Regions from separate parts of the Spirillospora sp. NPDC048824 genome, predicted to be linked through region 3. Evidence: riboswitches for the same ligand, from Rfam matches in the RefSeq annotation. Region 3 holds a riboswitch; each other region holds the start of a gene.

Region 1 (4,552 bases), on a different contig from region 3:
CGCGCCGGCTGGCTGCGCTGGCGGGACGAGATCCCGTCCAGGCCCGTCCGGCCCGGCGGCAAGAATCCCCTCGCCCTGCGCGTCCACCTGGACGACGGCTCCGGCTTCGACCTGACGGAGGCCGGCACGAAGAAGGGCCTCGCCGTCTACGTCGTCCGCGACCCCGCCGACGTGCCGGGTGTCGCGTCGCTGGGCCCCGACCCCCTGGACGACGCCTTCACCCCCGGGGCGCTCGCCGCGATCGTCAACGGCAAGCGCACCCAGATCAAGGGGCTGCTGCGCGACCAGAAGGTGATCGCCGGAATCGGCAACGCCTACTCCGACGAGGTGCTGCACGTCGCGAAGATGTCCCCGTTCAAGATCGCCGCGTCCCTGACGGAGGACGACGTCGCCACCCTGCACGAGGCGATCGTCGCCACCCTCCGGGACGCCGTGGAACGCTCACGCGGCCTCGAAGCCCAGGACCTCAAGGGCGAGAAGAAGACCGGCCTGCGGGTCCATGCCCGCACCGGCCAGAAATGCCCCGTCTGCGGCGACACCATCCGCGAGGTCTCGTTCGCCGACTCGTCCCTCCAGTACTGCCCCACCTGCCAGACAGGCGGCAAGCCCCTCGCCGACCGCCGCATGTCCCGCCTGCTCAAGTAGAAGGCCGCGCGAGTCGTTCGTGGGCGGCGGAGCGGCTTCGGTGGCGGTATTCGGAGGGGGGCAGGCCGACCAGGGTCCGGAAGCGAGCCGGAACGGGGAGGGCTCCTTCAGCGGACCTTGGGGACGTTGCCGAAGAGGGGGGCCACCTGGGTCCAGCGGTGGAGCTGGCAGCCGTCCTTGCGGGTGAACGTGGTGTCGATCTCCTTGCCGTTCCAGGTGCCCTTGACCGTGGCGACCTCGGGGCCGCCGTAGATCTTGGTGCACATCTGGTCCTTGGGGACGGGCTTGAACGGGTCCTTGGTCTTGGCCAGGGCCGCGCAGGCTTCGGCGGCCTTGGGATGGCCGCCGCCGGGCGGTTCGCAGGTCAGGGTCCAGGTCTTGGCGGGGGCCTCCGCGGAGGCCTTGACATCGATGGTGAGCGTGTCCGCCGGCGAGTCGGAGGGCTGCACGGACGTTGCGCCCGAAGGCTTGTCGGCGGGGGTTCCGTTGGCCTGTTCGTCGCCGCAGGCGGCCGATGAGAGGAGCACGGCCAGCCCGGGCGCCACGAAAAGGAGCGTCCGATACCGCATGCGTGATTCGACGCAGGGGTGCTTCGCACGGTTCCATGGGGGTGTGATGAATTTCGGGGACGACGTGCCGGCCGTGGTGGCCGCTGACGTTCCGCAGGACGCCTACCTGCTGGACGTGCGGGAACAGGACGAGTGGGACGCCGGGCACGCGCCGGAGGCGGTCCACATCCCCATGGGCCGGCTCGGTGACCGTGCCGGTGAGGTCCCGCGTGACCAGGAGGTCTTCGTGATCTGCCGGTCGGGGGCCCGGTCCGCGCAGGTCACCGTGGCGCTCAACCAGGCGGGCTGGCTGGCCAAGAACGTCGACGGCGGGATGCAGGGCTGGGCCGAGGCGGGACGTCCGATGGAGGGCGCCGGGGACGGTCCCCCGTTTGTGGCGTGACGGTGTGATCTGTTCTCTTTGAGGTGATCCGCGCCCTATTGGGGGAAGCCGGGTCCTTGTACGATCTGGTCTGAAACAGGGCCGGCCGAACATGTGCCGGCCGATATCCGCGGGAGCTCGGGCCACAGCCGGGCTGAGAGGGCGGCCTTCGAGGCGTCGCCGACCGCATGAACCTGTCCGGGTAATGCCGGCGTAGGGAGTGTGTTCCGTGGCGTCCGACGTCAAGCCTCCGAACGAAGTGCCCTTCACCCTCGAAGAGCCCGCCCCCAGGGTCCTCGGGTTCTGGGACCAGGGCGCGTTCTGGGCGAACCTCGGGGTCAGCCTGCTGGCCTTCTCCGGCGCGTACACCGTCCTGGCGCCCGACACCGACGGCAACCCGACGCTGTCGATCATGGCGGGCATCGTCGCGATGGCGGTCGGCACGGTTCTGGGCGGGCTGATGCTCGGTCTCGCCGCCGTCCCCGGAGCCCGCACCGGGCAGCCGGCGATGGTGCTGCTGCGCGGGCTGTTCGGCGCGAAGCTGTCGTACGCGCCCACGGTGCTGAACATCGCGCAGCTCGTCGGCTGGGGGACGTTCGAGCTGATCGTCATCGCGGACGCGGCGACCGAGCTGTGGGACGGGATACCCCGCTGGGGCTACGTGATCGCCGCCGGGCTGATCACGACGGTGCTGACGATCTGGCCGCTGGGGTCGGTCCGCCTGCTGCGCCGGTACGTGACGGTCGCCGTGGCGATCGCGCTGGTGTACTTCTACGTCCAGATCCTCCGCGAGCCGCTGCCGGACCTGTCGCAGGGGTCGTGGGGCGGTTTCTGGATCGGCGCGGACGCGGCGCTCGCGGTGTCGATCTCGTGGGTGCCGGTCGCCGCCGACTACACCCGGCATTCGCGGACGGAGCGCGCGGCGTTCGGGGCCGCGGCCGTCGGCTACTCGGTCACGCAGATCGTCGCCTACGTTCTCGGCCTGCTGGCGCTGGCGCTGGTCGCGGGCAACACCGAGAACGTCTTCGACCCGTTCCTGGGCGCCACGCTCGGCGTCGTGTTCTTCGCGGTGTTCGTGCTGCGTGAGGCGGACCAGTCGTTCGCCGACACCTACTCCACCGCCGTGTCCATCCAGAACCTCGCGCCCCGCGCCGACCGCCGTGTTCTGAGCGTCCTGCTCGGCATCACCATCACCGTCCTCGCGCTGGCCCTGGACATCGGCGACTATGCGGGCTTCCTGGCGCTGATCGGGTCGGTGTTCGTGCCGATGCTGGGCGTTCTGGCCACCGACTTCTTCCTCGGGCGCCGCCGCCGGGACGGCGCGGTGGCGGACGCCGCGCACCTGGACGGGTGGGACGTGTCGCGGACGGCGCCGTCACGCTGGGGAATGATCGGCGCCTGGGCGGCCGGGTTCGTCGTCTACCAGCTCATCAACCCCGGCACCGTCGACGGCTGGGCGGGCTTCTGGACGGGCGTCCGGGACGCCGTGCACTTCGCCCCGCAGAGCTGGATGAGCGCGTCGCTGCTGTCGTTCCTGGTGTCCGGGCTGGCCACGCTTCTGATCGGCAGGGTTACCCGGCGGTAGTCTTACCAAAAGGTAAGGGTGACGTGGGAAGTTTCGGTGCAAGTTACCCGGCGAGCGCAGGGGGCCGGTGGCACGATGACAGGCGTGCACCACCACGTCCACGACCCGATCGCGCGCGCCGTCATCGAGAGCGCCGCCGACGCGATCGTGGCCGTTGACCAGCGGCACCGGGTCACGGTGTGGAACCCGGCGGCCGAGCGCATGTTCGGCTGGACGGCCGAGGAGATGGCCGGGCGGGTGCCGCCGATCGTGCCGGACGAGCTGAAGGCCGAGCACAACGCCGTCCAGGAGCGGCTCCTCACGCGGCGGACGGGCGAGGGCGAGAGCGGGCAGATCTCGATCGCGACCCGCAGGTTCCACCGGGACGGCCGCCTGATCGACGTGCGGATCGACACGAGCCTGCTGAAAGACCCGTCCGGGAGCCTGCTCGGCTGGGTCGGGGTGTACCACCCGGTGGACGAGGACGAGATCGTCCAGCACCACATGACCGAGCGGGCCCGGCTCGTCCGGCGGCTGAACGACATCGTCGCCGACCTGAACGCGGAACTGAACCTGGCCGTCGTCCTCGACCGGATCACCGCGGCGCTGATCGAGCTGACCGGCGCCGACGCGGGCGGGTTCGTGCGGATCGAGGGCGAGCGGCTGCGGCTGGTCAGCATGTCCGGGCTGCCCGAGCACATGCGCGGGACGTCCGCGGACCTGCGGTCGAGCCTGGTCGGGGAGGTGCTGCGGTCCGGCAAGACCGTGCTGCTCGCGACGGGCGAGCGGCGCCTCGGCGACCTGATCTGGTCGGAGCTGTCCGGCCTGCACACGATCGCGCTCGGGCTGTCGTACCTGCAGAACCGGCCGTACGGCGCTCTCTACGCGCTCTTCTCCGGCCGCAAGATCGGACACACCGAGCTCGAGCTGCTGGAGCTGCTCGCCGGGCACGCGGGGGTCGCGGTCGGCAACGCCGTCGCCTACGCGGAGGTCGTCCGGCAGCGGGCGCACGAGCGCGCCGTCATCGACTCCAGCGCCGACGGCATCGCCGTGCTGGACCACGACCTCGTCGTCCGGCAGTGGAACCCCGCCGCGCACACCCTCACCGGCATCCCGCCGGAGGACGCGATCGGGCGCCCGCTGCCGTTCGACATGCCCGCGCTCGGGGAGATGCTGACGTTCCGGCTGGAGTCGGGGACGTGGCTGAACGTGCTGGCCGCCGAGATCGAGGAGACGGGCGAGCTGGTCGTCGACTTCCGCGACGTGTCGGAGGCGAAGGCGCTCGAAGAGGCCAAGGACCTGTTCCTCGCGACGACCAGCCACGAGCTGCGCACCCCGATCACGGTCGTGCAGGGGTTCGCGTCCACGCTGGTCAACCGGTGGGACGAGCTGGCCGACACCGACCGCCGCGCC
Region 2 (4,552 bases), on a different contig from region 3:
TCCGGCAGGCCGAGATGCTCCTTCGGCGTGACGTAGCAGAGCATCGCGGTGCCGTGCCAGCCGATCATCGCGGCGCCGATCGCCGAGGTGATGTGGTCGTAGCCGGGCGCGATGTCGGTGGTCAGCGGCCCGAGCGTGTAGAACGGCGCGCCGTCGCACCACTCCTGCTGCAGGTCGACGTTCTCCTTGATCTTGTGCATCGGGACGTGCCCGGGCCCCTCGTTCATCACCTGGTTGCCGTACTCCGCCGCGATCCGCGTCAGCTCGCCCTGGGTGCGCAGCTCGGCGAACTGCGCCTCGTCGTTGGCGTCGGCGATCGAGCCGGGACGCAGCCCGTCCCCGAGCGACCAGGTGACGTCGTAGGCCGCGAAGATCTCGCAGAGCTCCCGGAAGCGGGTGTAGAGGAAGTTCTCCTCGTGATGCGCCAGGCACCACGCCGCCATGATCGACCCGCCGCGCGACACGATGCCGGTCTTGCGGCGCGCCGTCAGAGGCACGTACCGGAGCAGCACCCCCGCGTGGACGGTCATGTAGTCGACGCCCTGCTCGGCCTGCTCGATCACCGTGTCGCGGAAGATCTCGTAGGTCAGCTCGGCCGGATCGCCGCCCACCTTCTCCACGGCCTGGTACAGCGGGACCGTCCCGACCGGCACCGGCGAGTTGCGCAGGATCCACTCGCGCGTCGTGTGGATGTCGCGGCCCGTCGACAGGTCCATGATCGTGTCGGCGCCCCAGCGGGTCGCCCACGTCATCTTCTCGACCTCGTCCTCGATCGACGACACGACCGCGGAGTTGCCGATGTTCGCGTTCACCTTGACGAGGAAGTTCCGGCCGATGACCATCGGCTCGATCTCGGGATGGTTGACGTTGGCGGGCAGGACGGCGCGTCCGGCCGCGAGCTCGTCCCGGACGAACTCCGGCGCCACGCCCTCCCGCAGCGCCGCGAACTCCATCTCCGGCGTGATCTCCCCGCGCCGCGCGCAGGCCCGCTGCGTCACCGCGCCGCCGGCCGTGCGGCGCTCGGCGATCCACGGTTCCCGCAGGGGCGGCAGCCCCCTGCGGAGGTCGGTCTCGTGTCCGGGATCGGTGTACGGCCCGGACGTGTCGTACAGGACGACGGCGTCGCCGCCGGTGAGCGGCACCTCCCGCATCGGGACGCGGATCTCCGGGCGCGAGCCCTGGAGGTAGATCTTGCGGGCGGCTGGAACCACAGGTTCGGTCATGACGACTCGATCTCTCCCTACGCCGGCATTACCCGGTCAGGTTCATGCGGTCAGCGGCCGTCCCAGCCGCTATCTCAGCCCGGTTCGCCGGACCCCCGCGATCTGTCGCCCCCGACGCTAACCCGGCGTACCCCGGTTGCCGCAACCGGCGTCCATGGGATAGGGGCGGCCTGAGAGAATCGGACGCATGCCCGACGATTTCACCGTGACCGCGGTCGGCCACGTCGAGTCCACGCTGACCGACCGCGCCGCCGCGCCCAAACAGGGGCCGGAGGGCTCACCCGAGGCGTGGCTGGTCTTCGAGCCGTCCGTCCTCGACGCCCTCGACGGCCTGCGGCCGGGCGACCGGGTCTTCGTCCTGACCTGGCTGCACCTGTCACCGCGCGACGTCCTGCGGGTCCATCCGCGCGACGACCCCGCCGCCCCGATGCGCGGCGTCTTCGCGACCCGCTCACCGGACCGCCCGAACCCGATCGGGCTGCACCCGGTCGAGATTTTGGAGGCCGCGGGGAACCGCCTGCGCGTCCGGGACCTGGAGGCCCTGGACGGCACCCCGATCCTGGACGTGAAACCCGTCCTCACCTGCACCCCGGACACCTGACCGGCACCTCGCGGATCTCGGGTGCGGCGGGGGGCGGAGACCGCCGGCCCTTCGTGACGGGTCCGCAGAACCAGGGCCGAGGCGGTTCGCGCGGGGCGCGGGCGTCGGGGAAGATGGGCGCGTGGTGGTGCCCCGGATCGGTGTGACGGCGAGAGACGCCCTGCTCACGACGCTGCTGGCGGCCGTCGCGGCCGTGGTGGCGGTCATGTGGCCCGGTGTGCGGGCGCTGGACGTGCCCGGCGCTCTGCTGCTGATCGCCGCGCACGTCCCGCTCGCGCTGATCAGGAGGTGGCCCGCCCCGGGTCTGGTCGCCCTGGTGATCCTGGTGCTGCCCTATCACCTGGCGCAGTTCCAGCACCACGCGCTGGTGCCCGCCGAGGTGATCGCGCTGTTCGCCTACGCGGTGCTCGGGCGCCGGGTGCGGGCCGTCGTCACCGTGGTGGCGTTCCTGCTGGCCGTGTGCGTGTTCGGGATGGCGATGCGGGCCGGCGGCGGTTCGCTGCGGGAGCAGATCGCGGTCATCGAGGCCGTCGTGGCCGTCGTGATCGCCGTCCAGGTATGGCGGGTGCACCGGGCCCGGTTGGCGACGATCACCGAGCGGGCCGAGCGGGCCGAGCGGACGCGGGAGGAGGAGGCCCGGCGCCGGGTCGCCGAGGAGCGGCTGCGGATCGCCCGGGACCTGCACGACCTCCTCGCCCACAGCATCACGGTCATCGGCGTCCAGGCCGGGGCCGCCTCCCACCTGCTGCACGCCGACCGGCCGCTCGACCGGGCGGAGCTGGCGGACGTGTTCGGGGCGATCGCGCAGACGTGCCGCGACGCCCGCACGGAACTGCGCGGCACCCTGCAGGTCCTGCGCGGCACCGACGTCGAGACCTCCGGGACGCTGCCCGGCCCGGACGGGATCGCCGACCTGGTGCGGGCGGCGCGCGCCACCGGGATCGAGGTCGGGTTCGACGCCGATTCCCGGCGGGAGGGGCCCGGCGACGCCGGTGCCGGGCCGCTGCCGCCGGAGATCGGCGTCGCGGCGTACCGGATCGTCCAGGAGGCCCTGACCAACGTCGTCAAGCACGCGGCGGCGCGGCGCGTGGAGGTGCGCCTGACCCGCGACGCGGGAGGCCTCGTCGTCCGGGTCGCCGACGACGGGACGGGATCGTCCGGCACGGCTCCCGAGGGTTTCGGGATCCTCGGGATGATCGAGCGGGCGCGCAGCGTCGGCGGGACGCTCGACGCCGGCCCGGGAGACGGCGGCGGTTTCGTCGTCACGGCCGTCCTCCCGCTCGCGGACGCCGTCAGCCCGCGGTGACCTCCCGGTCCCGCGGCGCTCAGGGCGTGCGGGCCGGGGAGAGGATCGGGTCCGGCCCGCCCCGGGTGCCGGCGGCCGCTGCGGGCGACGTCATCGGGGGCTTTCACAACCCTTACCGGTAGGGTCAGGATCAAGGGACCAGGGGAGGCGAACGCGTCGGTGAGCACACAGCAGGGAGCCCCGCAGGACCGGATCTTCACGGTGCCGAACAGCCTGAGCCTGGCCCGGCTCGTGGGCGTCCCGCTGTTCCTGTGGCTCGTGCTCGTCGAGGCGGACTGGTGGGCCCTCGGCGTGCTCGTCTTCGCGGGACTGTCCGACTGGCTGGACGGCAAGCTGGCGCGCGCACTGAACCAGATGAGCAGGCTCGGGACGGTCCTCGACCCGGCGGCCGACCGCCTCTACATCCTGGCGACGCTCATCGGGCTCACGATCCGCGACATCATCCCGCTGTGGCTGGTGCTGGTGCTGGTGGCCCGCGAGTTCGCGATCCTGCCGATCGCGCCGATCGTCCGGCGGCTCGGGTACAGCGGGACGCTTCCGGTGCACTTCATCGGCAAGGCCGGGACGATGTGCCTGCTGTACGCGTTCCCGCTGCTGCTGCTGGGCGACCACGACGGCGGCGCGGCGACCGCGGCGAAGGTCACCGGATGGTCGTTCGCCGTCTGGGGAACGGGCCTGTACTGGTGGGCGGCCGTCCTCTACTGGACGCAGACGCGGCAACTTGTGCTGGCCGGCCGCAGCTCGTCCCCGGCCTCCGGGCCGGGCCCCGCGCCGGAACCGGATGAGCCGGGGGGACCGGGCGCGGATCCGTCGGCCGGCGACCAGAAGGGAGCTGAGACCCCCCGATGAAGGCCGTCGTGATGGCGGGAGGCGAGGGGACGCGGCTGCGTCCGATGACCGCCAACCAGCCCAAGCCCCTGCTTCCGCTCGTCAACCGGCCGATCATGGAGCATGTGCTGCGGCTGCTGAAGAAGCACGGGTTCAGCGAGACCGTCGTCACCGTCCAGTTCCTGGCCGCGCTGATCCGCAACTACTTCGGCGACGGCGAGGAACTCGGCATGTCGCTGAGCTACGCGACGGAGGAGATCCCGCTCGGCACCGCCGGCAGCGTCAAGAACGCCGAGGAGGCGCTGCGCGACGACCGGTTCCTGGTGATCTCCGGTGACGCGCTCACCGACATCGATCTGACCGACATGGTGCGGTTCCACGAGGAGAACGGCGCCCTCGTCACGATCGGGCTCAAACGCGTCCCGAACCCGCTGGAGTTCGGCATCATCATCGTGGACGACGAGGGCCGCGTGCAGCGGTTCCTGGAGAAGCCCACGTGGGGCCAGGTGTTCTCCGACACCGTCAACACCGGCATCTACGTGATGGAGCCGGAGGTCCTGGAGCACGTCGCGCCGGGGGAGCCGGTCGACTGGT
Region 3 (4,552 bases):
AGGATGGGCCCGATGTTGACGATCAGGGCCGCGGTGCCCGCGTCCACCAGTTGCTCGCCCCAGTTCAGGGCGACCATGTAGGCGCCGAACCACAGGATGCCCGCGGCGATGATGCCCGGCCAGGCGCCCCTGGGCGGAAGTCCTTCGCGCCGGACGAGCCACAGCGCGCCCAGCACGACCGTCCCGGAGAGGAGGCGGCCCAGGGCGAGGGCGCCGGGGCTGTACTCGGCGCCGGCGCTGCGGATGGAGACGAACGCGGAGGCCCAGAGCACCACCGTGACCGTGGCGGCGGCCACCGCGATTTTGTCGATGCCCGGCGCGGCCGTCTGCGGGCTGTCCTGCTGCATAGTGACGCACCTTAGGTATGGGACGTTTCCACGAACACCGAAGGAACGTGCCGGGTTGCGGCGCGGCCTGGTGCACCGCCCCAGTCTCACCAAGCCGACATTTCAGGTCTAGCGAATATTTCTATAAGCGAGTCTTTAGCGTTGCTACGACGTGGCGAGGCCTTCGAACGGCGACGACGCCTGGGCGTAGCGGCGCTTGGGGATCCGCCCGGCCAGCCGCGCGAGCCGCCCGGCCTCGACCGCGTGCCGCATCGCGGCGGCCATCCGCGCGGGGGACTGCGCGCGGGTGACGGCGGTCGCGAGCAGGACCGCGTCGCAGCCCAGCTCCATGGCCAGGGCCGCGTCGGACGCGGTGCCCAGGCCCGCGTCCAGGATGACCGGGACGCCCGCCCGCTCGACGATCAGCTCGATGTTGTGCGGGTTGCGGATGCCGAGCCCCGACCCGATCGGGGAGCCGAGCGGCATCACGGCGGCGCACCCGGCCTGCTCCAGGCGCCGCGCGAGGACGGGGTCGTCATTGGTGTACGGCAGCACGGCGAACCCGTCGTCGACGAGCTGCTCCGCGGCGTCGACCAGCTCGATCGGGTCGGGCAGCAGCGTGTGCTCGTCGGCGATGACCTCCAGCTTGACCCAGTTCGTGCCGAGGGCCTCCCGGGCGAGCTTGGCGGTGAGGACCGCCTCGCCCGCAGTGAAGCAGCCGGCCGTGTTCGGCAGCACCCGGATCCCGCACTCGGCCAGGACGTCCAGCACCGAGCCGCGCGCGGACGGGTCCACCCGCCGCATCGCGACCGTGGTCAGCTCCGTCCCGGACGCGGTGAGCGCCTCCCGCAGCACCCGCATGCTGGGCGCGCCCCCGGTCCCCATGATCAGCCGCGAGCCGAGCTCCTCGCCCGCGATGACCAGCCTGTCGTCGTCCACCTTCAGCCTCCTTGGACCGCCGTGAGCACTTCGAGCCTGTCGCCGTCGCGCAGGGCCGTCGACTCCCACGCGGAACGCCGGACGACCTCGTCGTTCAGCGCGGCGGCCACGCCGGTCCCGGCGGCGGTGACGGACGCGACCACCTCGGCCACGCTGGCGCCCTCGGGCAGCTCGCGCGGCTCGCCGTTGACGAACACCTTCATCAGCGCACCTCGGCCATCAGCGCACCTCGGCGGAGAAGCGGCCGGGGGAGAACGGCGCGGCGACGCCGGGGACGGGCTCGTCCAGGAGCATCGCCGACAGGATGTCGGCGCTCACCGGGGTCAGCAGGATGCCGTTGCGGAAATGCCCGGTGCCGACGACGAGGCCGGGGAGCGCGGACGGGCCCATCACTGGCGCGTTGTCGGGGGAGCCGGGACGCAGTCCGGCCGAGACCTCGGCGAACTCCAGTTCGGTGATGCCGGGTACCAGCTCGCGGGCGTCCCGCAGCAGCTCCCAGAGTCCGCCGGCGGTGACGCGCGTGTCGAAGCCGAGTTCCTCCTGCGTGGCGCCGAGGACGATCTCGCCGTCCGCGCGCGGCACCAGGTAGACCGAGGAGCCCTTCACCAGCCCCCGCGTGGCGCGGCCGAGGAACGGCGTCCGGGTGCGGAGGCGGATCACCTGGCCCTTCACCGGGCGGACGGGTGGAACGGTCCCGGGAGGCAGGCCGTCGAGGTCGCCCGACCACGGGCCGGCGGCCAGCAGCACCCGGTCGGCGGGGATCACCGTCCCGTCGTCCAGCCGTGCCCCGGCGGCCGCGTCGTTCGCCACGGCGATGCCGGCGGCCCGGCGCCGGACGAGCCGGACGCCCGTCTTCCCGGCCGCGGCCAGCAGGGCCGTGGTCAGTCTGCGCGGGTCGATCGAGCCGTCCTCGGGGGCGTGCAGGCCGCCGCGGACGCCGGGGGCGAGCATGGGCTCCAGCCTCCGGCACTCCCGCCCGGTCAGCGCCTCGGCGGGGATGCCGAGGCTCTCCTGGAAGCGGCGCAGCTCGTCCAGGTACGTCAGGTCGTCGGAGTCGAACGCGACCTGGAGGATCCCGTCGGTGCGGTAGCCGGTCTCCAGGCCGGTCAGCTCCTCCAGTTCGGCGGCGAACGCGCCGTACCGGTCGCGGGAGGCGAGGCCGAGCCGCAGCAGCGGCTCCTCGCCGTAGGTCACCTCGCTGACGGGTGTCAGCATGCCCGCCGCCACCGATGACGCGCCGCTCGCGGGCTCCGGATCGACCAGGGTGACGCGGGCGCCGGCCGCCGCGGCCCGCCAGGCGGTGGCCAGGCCGATGACCCCGGCGCCTATGATCACGATCTCCATGCGCGCTCCCTTCGCCGGCATGATCCGGATCAGGTCGTGGCGGTCGGCGGCCCGTTCCAGCCGCCCTCTCAGCCCGGTCGCACCGGACTCCCGCGCTTCTGCTGTTTTATCCGGTTCCACTCTACGACCTCGGTAGCGTGCGCAGCTGTCTGGACGATCGTCCGAGCCTCGATCGCGCCCCGTTAGGGTGACCTTATGGACAGGGTCATCGTCGTGGGCGGAGGGCTGGCCGGCGTGCGCGCCGTGGAGGTCCTGAGGAACAAGGGGTACGAGGGCGCGCTGACCCTCGTCTCGGCGGAACGGCACCGGCCCTACGACCGGCCGCCGCTGTCCAAGGCCGTCCTCGCGGGCGACTCCGACGACACGACGGTCGACGTCGACTGGGACGCCATGCGCTGCGACCTGCTGCTCGGCGAGCGCGCCACCGGCCTGCGCCTGGACGAACCGGGACGCGGCGGCATCGTCGCGTCCACGGTGGGCGATCTTCCGTTCGACGGGCTGGTCATCGCGACCGGCGCCGTCCCGGTCACGCTGCCGGGGGACGGGCGCCAGCACGTCCTGCGCACCGTCGACGAGGCCCGCGAGCTGCGGTCCCGGCTCACCGGGGGCGCGCGGATCGTCATCGTGGGGGCGGGCTGGATCGGCGCCGAGGTCGCCACCACCGCAGCCGGGAAGGGCTGCGCCGTGACCGTCGTCGAGGCCGCCGACACCCCGCTCGAGGGCGCGATCGGTCCCGAGGTGGGCGCGCTCACCGTCCCGTGGTACGCCGAGGCGGGCGTCGAGCTGCGCACCGGCGTCAAGGTCGCGGCCGTGCAGGACGGCGGTCTCCTGCTGGCCGACGGCACCCGGATCGAGGCGGACGAGGTCGTCGCCGGCATCGGCGTCCGGCCCGCCCTGTCCTGGCTGGAGGACTCGGGGCTGCTGCTGGAGCGCGGCGTGGTGACCGACGGCTCGTTCCGCGCCTACCAGGGCGAGGAGGAGCCCGGCTCGCTGCGCCCGGACGTCGTGGCCGTCGGCGACTGCGCCGCGTGGTGGTCGCGGCGGTACGGGCGGCGGCTCCTCGTCGAGCACTGGGACACCGCCCTCAACGCCCCCGAGGTGGCCGCCGCGACGCTCCTCGGCGAGGACGCCGTGTACGACGCCGCCCCGTACTTCTGGTCCGAGCAGTTCGGCCGCATGGTGCAGTACACGGGCAGTCACGCCGCGTCCGAGCGGATCGTCCACCGCGGCGACCCGGCCGGCCGCAAATGGGCGGTGGCGTGGCTGACCGGCGACCGCCTCGACGCGGTCCTCACCGTCGACCGGCCGCGCGACCTGGTGCAGGCGCGGCGCGTCATCGCCGCCGGGACGCCCGTGGACCCCGGCGCGATCGCCGACCCCGGCGTGCCCCTCCGGCAGGCCGTTCGCTGAAGGCGATCAACGCCGGGACGTTACGGCTGTGCAGGGGGTTTGAGGGTTCCGAAGGAGTGGTAGCAAGGGGGCGTGACGCAGATGCACGCAACCGTTGACAGCGCACTCGACCCCCGGACCGACGCCCTCGCGGGCGAATGGCTCTCCCTGCGGGAGGCCGCCGAACGACTCGGGATCAAGCCCAACCGGATCAAGCAGCTCATCAGCGAGCGCAGGCTCCTGGCGGTGCGCCGGGAAGGAACCCCCATGGTGCCCGCCGCCTTCATCAAGGACGGTCAGGTCATCAAGGGGCTGCCGGGCACGCTGACGCTCCTGTCGGACGCGGGCTACGACGACGTGGAGACGATCCGCTGGCTGTTCACCGCCGACGACACTCTGCCGGGGACGCCCGTGGACGCGCTCACGGAGAACCGGGGGACCGAGGTCCGCCGCCGCGCCCAGGCGCTGGCCTTCTAGGGCGCCCGCGCCGTCCGGCCGAGGGCCGCCCCCGGGATCCGGCGGAAGACAAGGCACGTGACACGATCGCGGGGTCG

What was found. Region 3 has a riboswitch for thiamine pyrophosphate ahead of thiO (glycine oxidase ThiO). Riboswitches for the same ligand answer to the same signal wherever they lie in the genome.
Region 1: another riboswitch for thiamine pyrophosphate. It lies ahead of ACGFIS_RS21660 (purine-cytosine permease family protein); the one in region 3 lies ahead of thiO (glycine oxidase ThiO).
Region 2: another riboswitch for thiamine pyrophosphate. It lies ahead of thiC (phosphomethylpyrimidine synthase ThiC); the one in region 3 lies ahead of thiO (glycine oxidase ThiO).

Annotation. Positions count from the first base shown of each region.
Region 1 is NZ_JBICUS010000010.1:198,739-203,290, forward strand. It holds gene ACGFIS_RS21645 (Fpg/Nei family DNA glycosylase) at 1-645, shown strand, start outside; gene ACGFIS_RS21650 (SSI family serine proteinase inhibitor) at 753-1,190, opposite strand; gene ACGFIS_RS21655 (rhodanese-like domain-containing protein) at 1,261-1,596, shown strand; TPP riboswitch at 1,696-1,812, shown strand; gene ACGFIS_RS21660 (purine-cytosine permease family protein) at 1,805-3,160, shown strand; gene ACGFIS_RS21665 (PAS domain-containing protein) at 3,236-4,552, shown strand, end outside.
Region 2 is NZ_JBICUS010000013.1:203,648-208,199, reverse strand. It holds gene thiC (phosphomethylpyrimidine synthase ThiC) at 1-1,223, opposite strand, end outside; TPP riboswitch at 1,219-1,332, opposite strand; gene tsaA (tRNA (N6-threonylcarbamoyladenosine(37)-N6)-methyltransferase TrmO) at 1,411-1,824, shown strand; gene ACGFIS_RS25475 (sensor histidine kinase) at 1,967-3,130, shown strand; gene ACGFIS_RS25470 (CDP-alcohol phosphatidyltransferase family protein) at 3,290-3,979, shown strand; gene ACGFIS_RS25465 (sugar phosphate nucleotidyltransferase) at 3,976-4,552, shown strand, end outside.
Region 3 is NZ_JBICUS010000003.1:398,920-403,471, reverse strand. It holds gene ACGFIS_RS08290 (DMT family transporter) at 1-347, opposite strand, end outside; gene ACGFIS_RS08285 (thiazole synthase) at 492-1,211, opposite strand; gene thiS (sulfur carrier protein ThiS) at 1,268-1,468, opposite strand; gene thiO (glycine oxidase ThiO) at 1,485-2,609, opposite strand; TPP riboswitch at 2,599-2,713, opposite strand; gene ACGFIS_RS08270 (NAD(P)/FAD-dependent oxidoreductase) at 2,805-4,019, shown strand; gene ACGFIS_RS08265 (Rv2175c family DNA-binding protein) at 4,101-4,475, shown strand.